DNA from 2 places in the Actinomadura geliboluensis genome. Region 2 is predicted to be linked to the other one. Evidence: riboswitches for the same ligand, from Rfam matches in the RefSeq annotation. Region 2 holds a riboswitch; the other holds the start of a gene.
What was found. Region 2 has a riboswitch for cobalamin ahead of ACGFI1_RS23555 (ABC transporter substrate-binding protein). Riboswitches for the same ligand answer to the same signal wherever they lie in the genome.

Region 1 (7,347 bases), on a different contig from region 2:
TCAAGCTCTCCCAGACCCTTCACGGCTTCAAGGTTATCCGACCGATACCGAGGTCACCACGTCAGGTAGTACTACCGCCGGTAGGGGGCGCCACGAGGCCCAGCTCGTAGGCGATGATGACCAGCTGCACCCGGTCGCGGGCGGCCAGCTTCGCCAGCAGCCGGGCCACGTGCGCCTTCGCCGTGGCGACGCTGATGTAGAGCTCGTCGGCGATCTCCTGGTTGGACAGGCCGCGCCCGACCAGGGTCAGGACCTCGCGCTCGCGGCCGGTGATCCCGGCGACCTCCCGCGGCTCGGCCCGCCGCGGCGCGGCGGCGGGCTCGGGACGGGCGGCGAACTCCTCGATCAGCCGCTTGGTGACGCTGGGCGCGATCAGCCCGTCCCCGCCCGCCACGACGCGGATCGCCGCGAGGATCTCCTCCAGCGCCATGTCCTTGACCAGGAAGCCGCTCGCGCCCGCCTTCAGCGAGCCGTACACGTACTCGTCGTCGTCGAACGTCGTCAGCATGATGACGTGCGCCCCGGTGATGCGGCGGGTGGCCTCGATGCCGTCCATGTCGGGCATGCGGATGTCCATCACGACCACGTCGGGGTGAAGGGCCTCGACCAGGTCGACCGCCTCGCGGCCCGTCCCGGCCTCGCCGACGATCTCCAGGTCCGGGGTGTCGGCGATCAGCACGCGCAGCCCGGCGCGGATGAGCGGCTGGTCGTCGGCCAGCACGACACGGACCGTCATACGGCCGCCGCCGGCGCCGGGATGCTGGCCGCCACCCGGAACCCGCCCGCGGGGGACGGCCCGGCGGCGAACTCGCCGCGCAGCAGCGCGACCCGCTCCCGCATCCCGACCAGGCCGTACCCGGCGCCGACCACGCCGCCGCGCCCGTCGTCCGCCACCTCGATCGCGAGCTCGCCGTCGCGGTAGTCGATCGTCACCCGGCAGCGGTCGGTGCCCGCGTGCCGGACGACGTTCGTGACCGCCTCCTGGACGATCCGGTACGCGGAGAGGTCGACGTCCGGCGGAAGCGCCCGCGGCTCCCCCGTCCGGCGGATGTCGACCGCGACCCCGGCGTCCGCGGTCGCCGCCGCCAGCCGGTCGAGGTCGGCCAGGCCCGGCGCGGGACCGAGCGGCACGGGATCGTCGGCGCGCAGCGCGGACAGCATCCGCCGCAGCCCTGACAGGGTGTCGCGGCTGGTGGCCTCGATCGCGCCCAGCGCGTTGCGGGCCTCCGCCGGCTGCGTCTCGATCACCCGTCCGCCCACGCCCGCCTGGATCGCGATGATCCCGATGCTGTGCGCGACCATGTCGTGCAGCTCGCGGGCGATCCGGAGCCGCTCGGCGGCGACGGCCTGCGCGGTCTCCCGCTCGCGCATTGCCTCCGCATGCGCGCGCCGCACCCGCAGCGAGTTGCCCGTCATCCACACGACGACCATCGCCAGGACGATGGTGAGCAGGAGCACCTCGTCCGCCATCAAGAACGCCGCGACCGACAGCAGTTGCAGGACGCCGGTGACGACCGCCACGGCGCCCGAGACCCAGCGCGGCCGTGTCGCCGCGATGTAGCAGACCGCGAGATCGGTGAGCAGGATCTGCCCACCCGCGACGACGCCGTTCGGCGTCTCCGACAGGGCCAGGATCCAGGAGAAGAGCAGGATCGCGTGGGCCGGGAGGGGGTTCCGCCGCAGCAGCGCGGCGACGAGCACGGTGAGGCCGACGCAGAGCAGGATGTCCAGTTCCCGCGAGATGAACCGCCCGGTGGAGAGGGCGAGGAACAGGACGCCGGGATAGAGCGCGGCTCCCGACCAGGCGAGAACCGCGCCGCTGAGACGGCGCACTCGGGCTGACATGGGCCGATCGTAACCGCCGGCCGTTCTCCCGCACATTGGCCCGCGGGCGTAATCCCACGGGCTAACGGGCGTTCCGCAAATGTGTGCGACGGCCCGATGCGCAAAAACTGGGCCCATCGACACCGTTATCCGCATGAAACGCTGGATACCACTGCTCTTGGCCATCGAAGTCGCAGCAATAGCAGTATTCTCCATCACCTACGACTCGCTGGATTTCCGCATCTACTGGCTGGGCGGAGACGCCATAACCGACGGGACCCGCCTCTACACGGAGCAGCTGGCCGACCACTGGTTCACCAACACCCCCTTCTTCGCCGCCCTCTTCACCCCCCTCTCCCTGCTGCCCCTCACCCTGGCCCGCGTGATCTGGCAATTCGCCGCACTGGCCGCCTTCATATGGGCATGCAGAATCACGATGAAACTGACCGGCCGCCACGTCCCCCTCATCGCCGTCGTAGCGGGCGGCCTCCTTCTGGAACCGGTCTACCACTCGTTCTTCCTGGGCCAGGTCAACCTCTTCCTGCTGGCCCTCGTCCTGGCCGACATGCACCGCGCCGCCCAAGGCCGCCCCGCCGGAATCGCCATCGGCATCGCGACCGCGATCAAACTGACCCCAGCCATCTTCGTCGTCCTGCTCCTACTGACGAGGCGCTCGAAGGACGCCGTGACCGCCACGGCCACCTTCGCCACCTGCACCCTGCTGACCTACGTCATCGCGCCGGAAGCGTCCCGCGTCTATTGGCTGGACACTTTCTACGACACGTCCCGGGTGGGCGTCCCGTACATCAGCAACCAATCCCCCTACGGCACCCTGAACCGCATATTGCGCGGCACGGCCGAAGTGGGTGACTGGTACACCGCCATCCCGCTGACGATCGCCGCGATCGGCTTGACGATCGCCGTCCTCTGGGCAAGAAGAGGCGACTGGCTGACCGCCACAGCCGTCACAGGCGCGACCGGCCTACTGGTCTCCCCCATCTCCTGGGCGCACCACTGGGTATGGATCGTCCCCGCCCTGGCGGTACTCCTCAGAAACAACAACCGGAAAACCGCCCTGGCCGCCTACGCCCTCTTCGCACTCTCCCCGCTCTGGTGGACGCCCCACAACGGCCACCCGCTCCAATACGGCTTCCACATCTTCCTGACCCCGATCGCCAACTGCTACCTGCTGGCCGGCGTGGCCTTCCTGGCCCACATGGCGATCCGCCTCAGGACCGCCCCGCCCACCGATCAAGGTGAACGGCGGCATCCAGCTCCCGCCGCTGCCGCCACCCGTGCCGTTCGAGATCCGGAGCGGATTGCAGACGGCTGACCGGCCCCAGACACAGCCAGGCGACCGGACGAACGTCCCCCGGAATGCCGAGCAACTCACGCACAAAGACCTCGCGGTAGAACGAAACCCACCCCACCCCCAAACCCTCCGCCGTAGCGGCCAGCCACAAGTTCTGAATGGCCAGGCAGACCGAGTACAGTCCAGCATCGGCGATCGCATGCCGCCCCAAAACCGCAGGCCCACCCCGAGCAGCGTCGTACGTGACCACAACCGAAAGAGTGGACTCCAGAACCCCATCAATCTTGATCTTCCCGAACCGCTCAGCCGCATCCCCTCGCAAGTCACGAGCGAATACAGCCCTCTCCCCCTGGACATGCTCATAGAAGGCACGCCGAAGCCGAACGTCCCTCACCAGAATGAAATCCCAGGGCTGCGACAGCCCCACGCTCGGCGCGGCATGCGCCGCCGCGAGCACCCGGTCGAGGACGTCCCGCGGAATGGGCGCACCGGTGAACTCGGCGCGCACATCGCGGCGACGGTGGATGACGTCGTAAAGCTCCATGGCAGGCTCCCGCTGCGTAGGGCCGCCGCAAGGCGGCCGCGTGGAGCGGGGCCGGTCTTCGGACTCCCGGATCGACGCTGGACCGCCCGCCTTCCCAGCCTTCCGGCCAGTGGCCGCGCAAACGCGCGTGGACGACAGCTCCCCGGTCACCGCGGCGGGCCCGTGCCGGATTCACACCGGCTTCCCGATTCTCCCCACGAAGGGGCACCCCGCGTCAGTCAATGCCACCGGCGACTCTACAGCCGTCAGTCGTCACGAACGAAGGCCGTATCAACGAGCCCCAGCCAAGCACCCTGGTCATCTGCGAGCGGCCGCGCCAACGGCAACGACACGAACCGGCAGGCGAACGTCAACCCCGCATCGCCCCCGTCACCATCCACCACGTGCTCCCAGGCGTCAGCCACAGAGGCCCCCGCGACAAGATGAAAGAACGACGTCCGGCGAGACTCCCCAGTACACGGATGCGGCTTCTCCTCCACGGCAATCCGCCGAACAACCGAGACATCGCTCAGCCCCGTCTCCTCAAAAACCTCCCGCAAAACCGCCCGCACCAAGCCTTCACCACCCCTGACACCACCCGCAGGCACCTGAGTCCCCGCTTCCGGCATCCCCACGTGATCAAAAACGAGCAGTTCAGGACCAGGCCCGTACCTGATCACATAAGCGGCGACACGAATCCTGGGCAGGCTCAACCGCCAGGACCGCCCTCCGCTCCCACAAGCGACAACCGACCCGGCGGCGGATACGGCAGGTCCGGCCGCGACTCGGCGGAAAGCCCATCAAGAGCCAGCTCGAGATAACGCCGCCAAGCCTGTGGCTCATGATCCAGTAGCGGCGCCGCCGTGTGCTGGATGCCGCTCAGCAGCAGGACCACATCGGTGCCGGTGACGTCCGGCCGCACGGCCCCCTGCCGCCGCGCACGGTCGGTGATCCCCTCCGCGACGTCGCGCAGCCGCTGGATCGCCTCCCGCACCTGCTCGCTCTGCAGGGAAGGCCGGCCGACGACCTCGCAGAACGCCCGGTCCCTGACGAAGATCTCCACCCCGGCGGCCATGAACTCCCGCAGCGCCCGCCCCGGATCGTCGGCCTCCAGCAGCGCGGTCCCGGTGCTCTCCAGCTCGTCCAGCATGCCGAGCATGATCGCCGCCAGCAGGTCGGCCTTGGAGGAGAAGTGCCGGAAGACCGTGCCCTTGCCCACCCCGGCGCACTCCGCGATCTCGCCGATGGACACCTCGACCCCGCGCTCGGCGAACGTCCGGGCCGCCGCGTCCAGCAGCAGCCGGCGGTTCCGCACCGCATCACTGCGCGACGGGACGCTCCTGGCCATGTGCCGCTCCTTCCTCCGGCGACCACTCTACCTAACGTGACCAATCGGTCCGCTTATGAGCTACTCTAAGGTGACCACCCGGTCCGCTTACTGTCTGACCGGAGCGCAGACCGCACATCGAAGGGAAAGCCATGAACGACAAGCTCGACGGAAAGATCGTCCTGGTCACCGGCGCGTCCTCAGGCATAGGCGAGGCAACCGCACTGGCCCTGTCAGCCGCAGGCGCGAACCTGGCCGCCGGCGCCCGCCGAGCCGACCGCCTGGCGACCCTCGCGGACAAGGCACCAGGCGAGGTACTGCCCCTGAACCTGGACGTCACAGACCAGCAGTCAGTGCAGGCCGCAGTAGCGGCGACCGTCGAACACTTCGGCGGCCTGGACGTCCTGGTGAACAACGCCGGGGTAATGCTCAGCGGCCCGATCGCAGGCGCCGACACCACCGAATGGACCCGCATGGTCGAAACGAACCTGCTCGGCTCGATGTACGCCGTCCACGCGGCCCTTCCGCACCTGCTGAAGAGCAAGGGCACCGTCCTCCAGGTCTCCTCGACCTCAGGACGGATCGCATCAGCGGGCGGCGCCGTCTACGCCGCGACGAAGTTCGGCGTCAACGCGTTCTCCGAAGCACTCCGGCAGGAGGTGACCGCCCAGGGCGTCCGCGTGGTGATCGTGGAACCGGGCTTCGTCTCGACCGAACTGGCCGACCACATCTCCGACCCGGCGACCCGGGCAGCCGCACAGCAGATGGCCGCGTCCATGCGCACCCTCCAGCCCGAAGACATAGCCAACGCCGTCGTGTACGCCCTCACCCAGCCAGAACACGTAGCGGTCAACGAAATCCTCATCCGCCCAACCGACCAAACCCGCTAACCAAGCACCCCTCCCCCGCCCCTGCACACCTCCACGCCGATAAGCCAACGCGCAAGCACCTGAGAACACGCCGCGTCGACAGGTGGCAGCCGCCCGGGCTGCGGACGCCCCCAGACCATGTAGACGGCACGACCGCTCGTGAGCATGGCCACCAACAAACAGGCGGGCAACCAGCCGAGGAGAACCGTCCCAGCCGCAAGCGCTCTCTGCCCGTGAACTGGCAGTTTTCCAAGCCCAGAGGGCTCACACAGGACGCGCCGGTTCGGCTGGAGGGTGGGACTGTACGGTTTTCGGTGTAACTCCTGATCAAGGAGTGACACCTGATGACGACATCTGAAGTGAAGGCAGACGGTGCGGTGGCCAAGGCCGACAAGCCCTCCAAGAGCAAGGGCGCGGGCCGGGTCGATCAGGACCTGGTCGGGCAGCTGGTTGCGCAGGCTCGAGCGCGGGGCTTGGAGTTGACCGGTGAGGGCGGGCTGCTGGCCCAGCTGACCAAGCAGGTGCTGGAGTCGGCGCTGGAGGGCGAGATCACCGACCACCTGGGCTATGACCGGCACGAGCGGGCCGGCGGCGAGAACTGGCGCAACGGGCACCGGTCCAAGACGGTGACCACCGAGGTCGGGCCGGTGGAGATCCAGGTGCCTCGCGACCGGGACGCCAGCTTCGAGCCGAAGATCGTGCGCAAGCGGCAGCGGCGGCTGACCGGGGTGGAGGAGATGGTGCTGTCGCTGAGCGCCAAGGGCCTGACCCACGGCGAGATCTCGGCGCACCTGGCCGAGGTGTATGGCGCGTCGGTGTCCAAGCAGACCATCTCCACCATCACCGACAAGGTCATCGACGGCATGACCGAATGGCAGAACCGGCCGCTGGACCCGGTCTACCCGGTGATCTTCCTGGACGCCATCCAGGTCAAGATCCGCGACGGGCAGGTCGCCAACCGCCCCATCTACGTCGCGTTGGCCGTCACCGTCGACGGCACCCGCGACATCCTGGGGCTGTGGGCCGGCGACGGTGGTGGTGAGGGCGCCAAGTACTGGCTGCACGTGCTCACCGAACTGAAGAATCGCGGGGTCGCCGACGCCTGCATGGTGGTCTGCGACGGCCTGACCGGGCTGCCGGACGCGGTCGCGAACGTGTGGCCGCAGGCGCTGGTGCAGACCTGCATCGTGCACCTGCTGCGCAACTCCTTCCGCTACGCCTCCCGCCAGGACTGGGACGCCATCGCCAAGGCGCTCAAGCCGGTCTACACCGCCCCGACCGAGTCGGCGGCGTTGGAGCGGTGGCTGGAGTTCGCCGAGGCCTGGGGCGCGAAATACCCGGCGATCGTCAGGTTGTGGGAGAACGCCTGGGCCGAGTTCGTCCCGTTCCTGCAGTTCGACCCCGAAATCCGCAAGGTCGTGTGCTCCACCAACGCGATCGAGTCGGTGAACGCCCGCATCCGCCGCGCGGTCAAGGCCCGCGGCCACTTCCC
Region 2 (7,347 bases):
CGCAGCGCCGCCTCGGCGCCGCGCGGGTCGTCGGACGTGATGATCAGGTAGCTGGCCACCGCCGACAGCACCTCCGCCGTCGCGACGCCGGCCAGCACCAGCCGCACGGTCGTCATCCGGCCGCCGGAGCGGGCCAGGGAGTACACCAGGAGCAGCGCGAGCAGGGCGCCGCCGAACGCGGCCAGCGGCAGCGAGAACATGCCGAACCAGGCCACGTGCAGCACCACGACCAGGACCGCCCCGACCGTCGCGCCGGACGACACCCCGAGCAGCATCGGGTCGGCGAGCGGGTTGCGCACCAGCGCCTGCAGCGCCGTCCCGCACACCGACAGGCCCGCGCCGACCACCCCGCACAGCAGCACACGGGGGAGCCGGACGTCCAGCACGATCGTCTCGCGGACGGGCGGCCAGGCCGGGTCGGCCAGCGCCGGATGCAGGCGGTGCAGCAGGATGCCCCAGACCTGCCCGGGCGGCAGCCGGACCGAGCCGGCCGCGATCCCGGCCGTCGCCGCCGCCAGCACCAGCGCCGCCAGCAGCACCAGCACCAGCGCGTAGGGGAGCCGGCGGCGCGGACCGGGCGCGGCCGGCGCCGTCCGGACGCCGGAGCCGCGGGCCTCGGCCAGGCCGGTCACGCGAAGCGGTCCGGATGCAGTTGCCGGGCCAGCGAGTCCACCGCGTCCGCGACCCGGACCCCCGTCACCGTGGATGACAGCGGCAGCACCGCGAACCGCCGGTTCTTGATGGCGGGGACGTCCTTGAACGCGGGAGTGCGCAGCAGGAACGTCTTCTTGTCCTCGGCGGACTGCTCGCCGTAGTCGTAGATGAGGACGACGTCCGGCGCCCGTTCGGCGAACTGCTCGAACGATACGTCCCCGTACGGTTTGTCCACGTCGGCGAACAGGTTGGCGCCGCCCGCGAGCCGGATCATCTCGTTGCCGATCCCGGCGCCGCCCGCGGTGAAGACGGTCTTGTCGCCGCTGTCGTAGACGGCCACCTTGACCGGGGCCGCGCCCGCCAGCCTGCGCTTCACCCCGTCCAGGACGGCGCGCATCGAGGCGAGCCGGCGCTCCGCCCGGTCCGGAACGCCGAAGATCTTCGCGACGGTCCGGATCTCCTGCTCGACGGTGGCCATGGTCACCGGCCCTTCAGGGCATTCCTCGATGTTCAGGCGGGTGGCGATGCCGGCCTTCCGCAACGCCGCCCGGCCGCGGCCCTCCTTCTCGTCGAAGGTGCTCGTCCAGCCCCCGTACACCAGGTCGGGTTCGGCCGCGAGCAGCGTCTCGTAGGAGGGGTACTCCTTGGAGAGCACCTTCACCCCGTCGTAGGCCCGCCGGAACTCCGGCAGGACCGCGTCGTCGAGGTAGCCGGTGCCGACCATCGACTTCTCCAGACCGAGCGCCAGCATCACCTCGGTCGCGTGCTGGTTGAGTGAGACCGCCCGCTGCGGCGGCCGCTGATAGGTGGTGGTCACGCCGCAGTTGGCGTCCGTCACCGGGAAGCCTGGGGGCGCCGCGCCGGCCTGCCCGCCGGCGGTGCCCGCCGCGCCGCCGCCGCATCCGGCCGACAGCAGCACCAGCGCCATCAGCGAAGCCAGGGCCCGCCTACCGCGCGCCCGCGTCGCCCGTACCGGCGCGGACTCGCGCAGCCGTGCAGGGAACGCTGAACCCATGGGCATACAGCCCCTCCTCCCTGGGGAGATCCGCCCCAGTTGTTCCGAGGAGGCGACCGCGTGAGTCTCCTGGCTCTCGGGTCAACGCTCGTCCCGGCCTTCCCACCCGCGGGCGCGGGCAGTGGCATGGTTCGGGATCCGCTCGCCGATCACAGTGGCGGGACCGCGCCGGATTCGCACCGGCTTCCTCGTTCCGCCGTCGCCTACTCCGCACATCGTGACACATGCCGCGCGCGTGGCCGGTCCCCGGCCGGGCGCGTGCCCGGTTCGCCGTGCCCTTTGCGCCGGTCGGCCTCCGATGAGCGGTTCGTCACACGATGATCTTCCTTGACAGACCACTGCTGCATGTCCTTAGTTACTGCATATGACTTGCAATAACTGAGGGGATGCATGACTTCGTCACCGGTGGCACCGTCCGCCGCGGCCGTGGAACCCGACCTCGACGACCTGGGCGCGTCCTCCCGCCGGCGCCGGTACCTGCTGCTCCTGCTCGGGCTCCTGGCGGTCTTCCTGGCCACGGCCGTCGCGGCGGTCGGGATGGGCGCGGTGGCGGTGCCGCCGGCGACCGTCCTCGACGTCGTCGGCCACCACCTGATCGGCACCCCGGCCGAGGTCACCTGGCGGCCGGCGCACGACTCGATCGTGTGGCGGGTCCGGCTGCCGCGCGTCCTGCTGGGGGCGGCGGTCGGTGCCGGGCTCGCCGTCACCGGCATGGCGCTGCAGGCGATGGTGCGCAACATGCTCGCCGACCCGTACCTGCTCGGGGTCAACTCCGGCGGCTCGACGGGAGCCGCCGCCGCGATCCTGTTCGGGTTCGGCGCGGGCTGGGGCGAGCACGCGCTGCAGATCGCGGCGTTCCTGGGCGCGCTGGCCGCCGCGCTGCTGGTCTTCGTGATCGCCCGAACCGCCGGGCGGATCACCTCGACCCGGCTGCTGATGACCGGGGTGGCCGTCGGCTACGCGCTCTACGCGCTGACCAGCTTCCTGATCTTCGCGTCCGATTCGGCCGAGGGGTCGCGGTCGGTGCTGTTCTGGCTGCTGGGCACGCTGGCGCTCGCGCACTGGTCGGCGCCGCTGTTCGTGGTCGTGGCGGCCGTCGTCCTCGTGACCGCCCTGCTCACGCTGTGGGGGCGCCGCCTGGACGCGCTGGCGATCGGGGACGAGACCGCGCACACCCTGGGCGTCGCGCCGGCGCGGTTCCGCCTGGTGCTGCTGGTCCTGGTGTCGCTGGCGGTCGGGGTGCTGGTGGCCTCGTCGGGCAGCATCGGCTTCGTCGGGCTGGTGATCCCGCACCTGGCGCGGCGCGTCGTGGGGGCCACGCACCGCCGGGCGGTTCCGGTCGCCGCGCTGATCGGTGCGACCTTCCTGCTGTGGGCCGACCTGGCCGCCCGCATGGTCCTCAGCCCGCAGGAACTGCCGATCGGCATCATCACCGCGCTGGTCGGGGCGCCGTTCCTGCTCATCCTGGTCCGCCGCCTGCACGCCGGAAGCGAGTGAGACAGCCATGATCGAAGGACGCGGGCTCGGCTACGCCTACGGCGCGACGACCGTGGTGCGCGACATCGACGTGCGGGCCGAATCCGGCCGGGTCCTCGGGCTGCTCGGCCCCAACGGCAGCGGCAAGACCACCGTTGTCCGGATGCTCACCGGGATCGTGCCGCCCCGCAGCGGGCAGGTGCTGCTCGACGGGCGCCCCCTGGACTCCGTGCCCCACCGCGAACTCGCCCGGCGGGTCGCCGTCGTGCTGCAGGAGCCGGGAGGCGACCTGCCGATGACCGTGGCCGACATGGTCATGCTCGGCCGGGCCCCGCACCAGTCGACGTTCTCCCGCAACAGCGCCGACGACCACCGGATCGCGGCGGCCGCGCTGCGCAGGGTCGGCGCCCGGCACCTGGCGGACCGGATCTTCGTCCGGCTGTCCGGCGGCGAGAAGCAGCGCGTGATGATCGCCCGCGCGCTGGCGCAGCAGCCCGCGCACCTGGTGCTCGACGAGCCGACCAACCACCTCGACATCCGGTTCCAGCACGAACTGCTCGCCATGGTCCGCGGGCTCGGCATCACCACGGTCATCGTGCTCCACGACCTCAACCTGGCCGCGCGGTACTGCGACGACGTCCTGGTCCTCCAGCGGGGCCGGGTCGTCGCGCACGGCCCGTGCGCCGACGTCCTGACGCCCGAACTCCTCGAAGGCGTCTACGGCGTCGGCGTCGAACGCCTGGAGACCTCCCGCGGCATCCAGTTCCTCTTCCACCCGCTCGACGCCGCGGCCGCCGCGCCGTCCCCGACCACCGGTTGACCAGAACGCCGGACGACCACCGCAAGGAGCGATGCGCAAGATGAAGCGATTCCTCGCCTGGGCCGGGGCCGGACTGCTGGCCGCCGCGCTGGCCGGATGCGCCCCGGCCGGCCCGGAGACGGACGGCCGGGGCGGCACGGCCGTGAGCTACCCCCTCACCGTCAAGAACTGCGGGGTGGACGTCAGGGTGGACAGGGCGCCCACCCGCGCCATGATCGTCAACAGTGCCCCGCTGCAGTACCTGTCCTCGCTCGGCGTCCTGGACCGGCTGGGCTCGCGGGCCGGGAAGTTCCCCCCGGAGTACTACTCCGAGCAGACCCTCGCGGCGGTCGCCAAGGTCCCGTCCCTCACCGACCGGCTCGGCTCCGACGGGCACCTGAGGATCTCCACCGAGGCGATCATCGCGCAGGAGCCCGACCTGCTGCTCGGCCTGCCGGAGGGCGTCACGCGGGAATCGCTCGCCGCGGCCGGCATCCCCGTCCTCCTCGAACCCAGCTTCTGCCCGGACGGGATCGAGGACCCCGGCTACGAGACGATCTACGGCCAGATGCGGCTGTACGGCACGGTCTTCGACCGGCGGGCCGAGGCCGAGCAGGCGGTAGCGGACCTCCAGAAGCGCATCAAGACCGTTGAAGCGGGCCTGACCGGCCAGAAGGGCCGCAAGGTGGCCGTCCTGTGGCCCTACCGGGGCGAGGGCACCGTCGGCGCCTACGGCAGCCGGAGCATGGCCACGCCGCAGCTCGAGACGCTCGGCGCCCGGAACGTGTTCGCCGACGTCGACAAGCGCGTCTTCGAAGTCTCCATGGAGGAGCTGCTGGGACGCGACCCCGACACCATCGTCCTGCTGCACACCGACGGCACCGACCAGGAGATCGAGCAGGCCCTGCTCGACATCCCCGGCGCCGAGGACCTGCGCGCCGTCGAGAACGACGCCGTCATGGTGCAGCTGTTCAACTTCACCGAACCGCCCACGCCCCTGGTCCTCGACGGCCTGGAGCGCCTCGCCGCCCACTTCAAGGGAGAGTGAACGCCATGTCCCCGCACTCGCCGATCCAGGACCGGATCACCTGGTACTGGGACCAGCACGCCCCCGCCTACCAGCAGTTCCAGGAGCAGCGGCTGGCCCACCCCGACTACAGCGCGGCCTGGACGCGGGTCTGGCGGGACGCGCTGCCCGGCGACGCCGAGACGGTCCTCGACGTGGGCACCGGGACCGGTCACGCCGCACTGACCATCGCCGCCCTCGGCCGCCGCGTGACCGGCGTCGACATCGCACCCGCCATGCTGGACTTCGCACGCGACAACGCCCGGCGCCGCGGGCTCGACATCACCTTCGTCCAGGGCGACGCGGTCGAGCCCGACGTGCGGGGCGCCCCCTTCGACGCCCTCGTCAGCCGCTACCTCCTCTGGACGCTGCCCGACGTCGACATCGCGCTGGGCAACTGGCGCCGCCTGCTCCGCCCCGGAGGCCGCCTCGCCATCGTCGACGCCCCCTGGCACGCCGGCGGGATGCGCCACTCCGACACCGACCCCAGGGCCCGCGCCTACGACGACGAGGCCCGCCGCGCCCTGGTGCTGGCCGAGGCGGAGACCATCACCGCCTGGCAGGACCGGATCACCGCCGCCGGCTTCGCCGACGTCGAGGTCACGCCGCTGACCGAACTCTACGAACTCGACGGCGTCCACGGCGTCGCGGCCGACCACCGCCGCACCCTGCAGCACCTGATCACCGCACGGAACCCGGAAACGGACGCGCCCCGCTCCCAGGACGGGGCATAGACCGTAGCCTCGCCACGCAGACCGCACACCAACCGCCGGAGAGACCATGGACAGTGAAGTCCGATTCGAGAATGTGGCGCCTGTGATCCCGGTCCGGGACCTGGCCTCCGCCCTCGACCGCTACCGCGCCCTCGGATTCACGGCGCGGCGATCCGAGGACGACCACCACTACGGCTTCGTCGACTGGGGGCCGGTCTCGCTCCACCTCACCCAGTGGGACGAGCATGACCCCGCCCGCACCGGCGCGGCCGTCTACCTCTACGTCTCGGACGCAGCCGCCCTGCACGCCCAGTGGGCCCGGACCGGCGTCCCCGGCCGCCTCGGCGAGCCGGTCGACACGCCCTACGGGCTCCGGGAGTTCGCCTACGTCGACCCCGAGGGGACACTGCACCGCGTCGGCTCACCGATCCCCTGACGGCAGACGCGGGGCCGGACCTCGCGACTCAGGACGGCGGTGCGAAGGTCCCGGCCGTGGCGGACGTTCGTCCCTGCAGGTCACCCCGTTTCCGGGGAAGGAACGGGAGGCAGGAGACCTGAGAAGGGAGGGACCATGCAGTACGGCAACCCGGCAGGACCGTCCGAGCAGATGTCGGCCGATGCCCGCAAGGCCGTCGAGGACGCGGTGTGGGCTCCCTCGGTGCACAACACCCAGCCGTGGCGGTTCGCCCTGCACGGGACCCGGATCAGCCTGAGCGCGGACATCGACCGCCGCCTCGACGTCGCCGATCCGGACGGCCGCGAGATGCTGATCAGCTGCGGCGCCGCGCTGTACAGCCTGAGGTGCGCGCTGCGCGCGCTCGGCTACGCGGCGGACGTGCAGTTGCTCCCCGACCCCGATCGCCCGTTCCTGCTGGCGGACGTCGATGTGAGGCCGGGGGAGCACCCCAAGCAGGAGATCCTGCGCGAGCACGCGCAGATCCGGCGTCGCCGCACCCACCGGGGCGGGTTCCTCCCGGACCCGGTGCCCGCGGGGGTCCTGGCGGCGATGCGGCAGGACGCCGAGCGCGAGGGCGCCCGGCTGGTCGAGGCCGTCGACGCGCACGTCAAGGGGGCGCTGGCCGCGTTGACCGACGCGGCCGAGCACGTCCAGCGGCGGTCGGCGGCGTACGCGGCGGAGATCGCCCGGTGGGCGCCCTCGCCGCGGACGGCCCGGTCGGACGGCGTCCAGGAACGCGCCTACCCGCGGCGGACTCCGCAGACCACGCCGCATTTCCCGGCCCGGGACTTCGCGCGCGGCCACGGATGGGGAGCACAGGACGCGCACGAGGGCGAGACGGCGTCGGCCGGACTGACGCTGGTGCTGGTCTCCGGCGGCGACGCACCCGCCGATTGGCTCCGGGCGGGGCAGGCGCTGCAGCGCGTGCTGCTGAGGGCGATGGAACGTGATCTGTCCGCGGCCTTCCACACCCAGGCGCTGGAAGTGCCCGAGCTGCGGGAGTTCATCAGGGCCCGGTTCTGCGGCGGCGCCCACCCGCAGATGCTGCTGCGCCTGGGCTTCACCGAGGGGGAGGAGCTGGGCACGGTGCGCCGCCCGGTCGGGGAGGTGCTCGACGAATCATGACCGGGCGGCGGGCGCCCTCGGCCGAAGGCTGACATCACGGAT

Region 1: another riboswitch for cobalamin. It lies ahead of bluB (5,6-dimethylbenzimidazole synthase); the one in region 2 lies ahead of ACGFI1_RS23555 (ABC transporter substrate-binding protein).

The regions. Positions count from the first base shown of each region.
Region 1 is NZ_JBICUA010000023.1:4,410-11,756, reverse strand. Features, by position in the region: gene ACGFI1_RS43480 (BlaI/MecI/CopY family transcriptional regulator) at 1-23, opposite strand, end outside; gene ACGFI1_RS43475 (response regulator) at 62-736, opposite strand; gene ACGFI1_RS43470 (sensor histidine kinase) at 733-1,845, opposite strand; gene ACGFI1_RS43465 (glycosyltransferase 87 family protein) at 1,979-3,157, shown strand; gene bluB (5,6-dimethylbenzimidazole synthase) at 3,054-3,680, opposite strand; cobalamin riboswitch at 3,713-3,907, opposite strand; gene ACGFI1_RS43455 (NUDIX hydrolase) at 3,926-4,372, opposite strand; gene ACGFI1_RS43450 (TetR/AcrR family transcriptional regulator) at 4,369-5,007, opposite strand; gene ACGFI1_RS43445 (SDR family NAD(P)-dependent oxidoreductase) at 5,139-5,876, shown strand; gene ACGFI1_RS43440 (IS256 family transposase) at 6,200-7,347, shown strand, end outside.
Region 2 is NZ_JBICUA010000007.1:197,985-205,331, reverse strand. Features, by position in the region: gene ACGFI1_RS23560 (FecCD family ABC transporter permease) at 1-632, opposite strand, end outside; gene ACGFI1_RS23555 (ABC transporter substrate-binding protein) at 629-1,675, opposite strand; cobalamin riboswitch at 1,716-1,895, opposite strand; gene ACGFI1_RS23550 (FecCD family ABC transporter permease) at 2,060-3,166, shown strand; gene ACGFI1_RS23545 (ABC transporter ATP-binding protein) at 3,174-3,965, shown strand; gene ACGFI1_RS23540 (ABC transporter substrate-binding protein) at 3,997-4,992, shown strand; gene ACGFI1_RS23535 (class I SAM-dependent methyltransferase) at 4,998-5,744, shown strand; gene ACGFI1_RS23530 (bleomycin resistance protein) at 5,827-6,159, shown strand; gene ACGFI1_RS23525 (Acg family FMN-binding oxidoreductase) at 6,295-7,305, shown strand.